2 regions of the Enterobacter sichuanensis genome follow, and region 2 is predicted to be linked to the other one. Evidence: predicted binding sites of a transcription regulator. Region 2 holds the regulator's gene; the other holds the start of a gene.
What was found. Region 2 encodes PhoB, which activates phosphate uptake and scavenging genes when phosphate is short. Its sites were predicted from a motif close to CTGTCATAAAACTGNCNNAT; they were not measured.
Positions count from the first base shown of each region.

Region 1: uvrB (excinuclease ABC subunit UvrB) is a predicted target of PhoB. The motif match lies at 2,069-2,088, and genes of this name have one in related genera.

Region 1 covers NZ_CP027986.1:1,398,941-1,402,070, reverse strand. Annotated here, with positions in the region: gene uvrB (excinuclease ABC subunit UvrB) at 1-1,837, opposite strand, end outside; gene C1N69_RS06605 (ABC transporter ATP-binding protein) at 2,590-3,130, shown strand, end outside.
Region 2 covers NZ_CP027986.1:1,016,353-1,019,482, reverse strand. Annotated here, with positions in the region: gene phoR (phosphate regulon sensor histidine kinase PhoR) at 190-1,485, opposite strand; gene phoB (phosphate response regulator transcription factor PhoB) at 1,507-2,196, opposite strand; gene sbcD (exonuclease subunit SbcD) at 2,384-3,130, shown strand, end outside.

The DNA.
Region 1 (3,130 bases), 380 kb from region 2:
TGCCGCGGCCTTTCGCTTTGGTTTTGGCAATGTTCTGACCCAGCGCCAGAATATCCACCACCTTCTTGTTCAGCCCCTGCGGCGTAATGCCGTGTTCTTCGTTGTAGCGCTGCTGTTTCTCGCGACGGCGCTCCGTTTCACCGATCGCTTTCGCCATCGACGGGGTGATTTTATCCCCGTACAGAATCGCTTTGCCGTTGACGTTACGCGCGGCGCGGCCAATGGTCTGGATCAGAGAGCGTTCAGAACGCAGGAAGCCCTCTTTATCGGCATCCAGAATCGCCACCAGTGAGACTTCAGGCATATCCAGACCTTCCCTCAACAGGTTAATCCCCACCAGCACGTCAAACTCGCCCAGGCGCAGGTCGCGAATAATCTCCATGCGCTCCACGGTATCGATATCCGAGTGCAGATAACGCACCTTCTCGCCGTGCTCTTCGAGATACTCGGTCAGATCTTCCGCCATACGTTTGGTGAGCGTGGTCACCAGCACACGCTCGTTGATGGCGGAACGGGCACGGATCTCGGAGAGCAGATCGTCCACCTGCGTCGCCACGGGACGCACCTCGATAACCGGGTCCAGCAGCCCCGTCGGACGCACAACCTGGTCAACCACCTCATCGCCGGATTTCTCCAGCTCATAGTTGCCCGGGGTTGCCGAGACGTAGATGGTCTGCGGGGCCAGCGCCTCAAACTCTTCAAACTTCATTGGACGGTTATCCAGCGCGGACGGCAGGCGGAATCCGTACTCCACCAGCGTCTCTTTGCGCGCCCGGTCACCGCGATACATCCCGCCAATCTGCGGGATGGTGACGTGGGATTCGTCGATCACCAGCAGACCGTCGGCCGGAAGATAGTCAAACAGTGTTGGCGGTGGCTCACCCGGCCCGCGACCGGAGAGGAAACGGGAGTAGTTTTCGATCCCGGAGCAGTAGCCCAGCTCGTTCATCATCTCCAGATCAAACTGGGTACGCTGGGTCAGGCGTTGCTCCTCCAGCAGCTTATTGTTCGCCAGAAGCACTTTACGGCGTTCTGCCAGCTCGAATTTGATCTCTTCCATCGCCTGCACAATACGCTCGCGTGGCGTCACATAGTGCGTTTTCGGGTAGATGGTATAGCGCTGAATGACTGACTCGATGTGGCCGGTCAGCGGGTCGAACAGCGAGAGGCGCTCGACCTCTTCGTCAAACAACTCTACGCGCAGCGCAATATCGTCAGATTCTGCCGGGAAGATATCAATCACTTCACCGCGAACGCGGAACGTTCCGCGCTGGAACGCCTGGTCATTACGGGTGTACTGCAGCTCCGCCAGACGGCGCAAAATCGCGCGCTGATCGATGATCATCCCCTGGGTCAGGTGCAGCATCATTTTCAGGTAGAGGTCCGGATCGCCCAGACCGTAGATAGCCGATACCGACGCCACGACCACCACATCGCGACGCTCCAGCAGCGCCTTCGTCGCCGACAGACGCATCTGCTCAATGTGTTCGTTTACCGAGGCATCTTTCTCAATGAACGTGTCAGAGCTCGGGACGTAGGCCTCAGGCTGGTAGTAATCGTAGTAGGAGACGAAATACTCCACGGCATTATCCGGGAAGAACTCTTTCATTTCGCCGTAAAGCTGTGCGGCGAGGGTTTTATTGGGTGCCAGCACCATCGTGGGGCGCTGCAGATCGGCAATCACGTTGGCGATAGTGAACGTTTTGCCGGAGCCGGTTACCCCCAGCAGCGTCTGGTGTGCCAGCCCGTCTTCCAGCCCCTCTTCCAGACGGCGGATCGCCTCAGGCTGATCGCCAGATGGACGGAAAGCAGAATTCAATTTGAACGGTTTACTCATGGGCGACAACCTGATGACGTTATAAGCGGCAGGTGAGTAATTTTACTCGTTGTTGCCAGGATTGCCAGTAAAAAACACTGGATGAAAAACCAGTGGCATGTCAGGATATTTAGCATAGCGCCTGAATGATTAGCGCGATAGCGGCCAAAATTTGGACTGTGACAATATAAAACACCAGTCAGGTGAGGTTATCCCCAGAACTTTTTCTTTTTTAACATTTGTCAAGCCAGGTAATGATAGTTTTATGGCAACGGGTGACACTTTCGTGACGGGAATTGCTTTTATCTAAGCAATTAAATTATAAACGATATTTTCTAAAGCCGCGTTTCGCGTCAATTTGGGCGAAAGCCGCGTCTTCTCTCGCTTATCGCGTGTTTTCTAACTCTAATGCACATGGTTATCCACAGGAATAGTGGATAACTGCTTCCAGCCCATACAGACTGGCGCTCGGCAAATTCCCGGATTTTCCCACGAGACGGCAGGAAAAAATTTTTATAGCTATTTTTTGATGATTAACAGTTGTCTCTTTCATAACCAATCGATGAGATATAGCTCACAATTTCATCATTCTTGTTCCTGCACCACAACTCACCACCGCCGGCACCGTTGATGTGCACTCCCTCGCTTTTTTAACCTCCCTCCTGTGACATAGTCCTAAAAAAGGCGCTTTTTTAAACACTTTCCGCTTTCTGGCAGGGGTTTTGCACAATCAACATCGAGCCTCACCTACACACATTTTTAAGGAGAGAAAGATGTTGAGTCTGCGTGCAGTGAACCAGTTTTATGGAAGCCAACATACGCTATGGAACGTGGATTTAGATTTTCCGCAAGGGGTGTGTACGGGCGTCGTAGGTCTGCCCGGAATGGGGAAAACCACCCTGATGAATTGCATCGCCGGGAAAGTGCCCGTGGAAAGCGGCACCATCATCTGGCATGAAGCGGGCGCGCCGCCGCGTGATTTGCTGAGCCCGGCGCCAGAACAGCGTTCAGGGCCGGGAATTGGCTATGTCCCGCAGGACAGGCGCATCTTCTCCCAGTTAACGATTGAGGAGAATCTGCATATCGCTATGCGGGCGATGGGGAAGCCCGATCCGCAAGCGAAAAGCGAGGTGTACGATCTGTTACCCGAACTCTACCCGTTACGTCAGACCCGGGCCAACGCCCTTTCGCCAGACGACCAGTACCAGCTGGCTCTGGCCAATGCGCTGGTAAACCGTCCGCGGATGCTGATTCTCGATGAGCCGATGCATGGCGCCGGTCACGGTTTTGCGCACAGGCTGGCACAGCTGCTGG
Region 2 (3,130 bases):
AAAACCAGAACAATATGCCAGCATGAAAATACGGACCAGAATAATTCGCTAATTTCATGAAAAAGCCATGGCTAATCATGCGAACAAAAAAGCACCAACCGTATAAAATTCATCCGCGTTTCGCCTGACTGCAAAGCAAACGGGCCAGCAGAGGCTGACCCGTGGAAAGGTAAAATGACACACCGACTGTCAGGCGATCTTTTTGGCAATTAATCGTTCCGGGATCACGAAGCTGAAGCGGGTTCCTTTACCCAGCGTGCTCGCAATATCGAGACGGCTTTCGTGGTGATTCACCGCATGTTTAACAATCGCCAGCCCCAGGCCGCTTCCTCCGGTCTGCCGCGAACGTGCTTTATCCACGCGGTAGAAGCGCTCGGTGAGACGCGGAATATGCTCCGGCGCGATACCCGGCCCGTTGTCCTCCACGCTAAATTCGGCTCCCGTCGGGGTATGGTGCCAGCGCACCACGATGTCCGTCCCTTCCGGCGTATGGTTCACCGCGTTATACACCAGGTTTGAAATGGCACTACGCAGTTCATCTTCACTGCCCAGCACCTTTAGCGTGTTGTCGACCTCAAAGGTCAGGTGATGCCTGTTGTGGCTTAAGGTTTGCGCTTCACCCTCCACGACCCGCAGCATCATTGGCACATCGATGGTGTCATTCAGCGCAAGCGTTGGCGCGGCTTCAATCTTCGAGAGCGTCAGCAACTGCTTCACCAGGCCTTCCATCCGGTGCGTTTGCTCGCGCATGGTGTGCAGCGCTTTTTCGCGCGGCGCACCTTCAAGCGTTTGCTCCTGCATCATCTCCAGATAGCCCTGAAGCACGGTCAGCGGAGTCCGCAGTTCATGGCTGACGTTTGCAAAGAAGTTGCGACGCGCCCCCTCCAGCTGGTGCATCTGGGTAACATCGCGCGCCACCATCAGCCACTGCTTGTCGCTGTAGGGCATCACGCGGATTTCCAGATGGCGACCGTTATTGAGCTTCAGATTGTGCGGTCGGGTAAAATCACGCTTTTTCAGGTACAGCGTGAACTCGGGATAGCGCAGAAGGTTGAGGATATTCTGGCCATTATCATCCGGCCAGCGCAGGCCCAACAGCTGTTGCGCCAGACCATTACACCAGAAGATGGTCCCTTCTTCGGTGGTCAGGATGACCGCATCCGGCAGCGATTCCGCACCGCTGCGAAAACGCTTAATCAGGCTTCCCAGCTCGCGGCGGCGCTTTTTATTACGCATCTGCATCTGATGCAGACCGTACAGCAGCGGCTCCCAGCTGCCGCTTCCCGGCGGCGGCGTCATACTGCGGTCAACCCACAGCCACCAGGAGAGGCGCAGCAGGTTCCAGAAATGCCAGATCAGCAGCCCGGTGACCGACGCCAGCAGAAACCACGGCAGGTGTCCAAGAAAGGCCCCCAGAATGAAGGCCGGAATACAACATAAGATCAGTTCAAAGACGAGCCTTTTCCATGACAGACGTTCCAGCACGCGTCACACTCCTGTCATTGTTCAGAAACGGGTAGAAAAACGATAACCCGTGCCGCGGACCGTCTGCACCATGCGATCGTGGCCGCTCAGTTCCAGCGCTTTTCGCAGGCGGCGGATATGTACGTCAACCGTCCGGTCTTCGACATACACGTTAGTTCCCCAGACGTTATTCAGCAACTGCTCGCGGCTGTAAACGCGTTCCGGGTGAGTCATAAAGAAGTGCAGGAGTTTAAATTCGGTAGGCCCCATGTCGAGGGGATTTTCACCGGTCATTACGCGGTGTGAGGTGGGGTCAAGGCTCAGTCCCTGCATCTCGATCACCTCTTCCACCGCCATCGGTGAAATGCGGCGCATCACGGCTTTAATGCGGGCCACCAGCTCTTTCGGTGAAAACGGTTTGGTAATGTAGTCGTCCGCGCCGGTCTCCAGACCGCGCACGCGATCCTCTTCTTCACCGCGCGCCGTCAGCATCACCACCGGGATGTCGCGGGTCAGCGCTTCACGCTTCAGGTGCTTGATAAACTGCAGTCCGGAACCGCCGGGCAACATCCAGTCCAGCAGAATCAGATCGGGCCAGGGTTCATTCAGCTGGTTCACTGCGCTGTCATAATCTTCCGCTTCAACCGGCTGGAAGCCATTTTGCTCGAGCACGAAGCACACCATTTCACGAATTGGAGCTTCATCTTCTACGACCAGAATACGTCTCGCCATACTTTGCCCTGTCTTATCTTATGTACGTTACAAGTTTGTAATTCGGCGCCATTATGCGTCAGATTTATGACAGATTTATGAAAAACAGTACCACGACAATAGCCAAACTGTTGTTTTATTACAGCGGTTATTTTCCCTTCCCTGAAGGTTTATAATCCTGCTTTCTCTTTTTCGCCACGGATCAGCTATGCGCATACTTCACACCTCGGACTGGCATCTGGGTCAAAATTTTTACAGCAAAAGCCGTGCGGCTGAACATGACGCGTTCCTGAACTGGCTGCTGGAAATGGCCCAGGCGCATGAGGTAGATGCGATTATTGTGGCGGGTGACATCTTTGATACCGGCTCTCCTCCCAGCTATGCGCGAGAACTGTATAACCGCTTCGTGGTGAATTTGCAGCAAACCGGCTGTCATCTGGTGATTGTCGCCGGTAACCATGATTCCGTCGCGACGCTCAACGAATCCCGCGACATCCTGGCCTTTCTTAATACCACCGTCGTCGCCAGCGCCGGGCACGCCCCGCAGATCCTGAAAAAACGGGACGGTACACCAGGGGCGGTACTGTGCCCCATCCCGTTTTTACGTCCCCGCGATATCGTGCAAAGCCAGGCTGGGCTGTCAGGCGCGCAAAAACAGCAACATCTTTTACAGGCCATCACTGAGTATTATCACCAGCAGTACGCCGAAGCCTGCGCCCTGCGCGGCGAACAGCCGATTCCGGTGATTGCGACCGGGCATCTCACCACCGTCGGGGCCAGTAAAAGTGACGCCGTTCGTGACATCTATATCGGCACGCTCGACGCCTTTCCGGCGCAAAACTTCCCGCCAGCGGACTACATTGCGCTTGGGCATATCCACCGCGCGCAGGTTATCGGCGGCTGCGAACACATTCGCTACTGCGGCTCCCCCCTTTCACTCAGTTTCGATGAAACG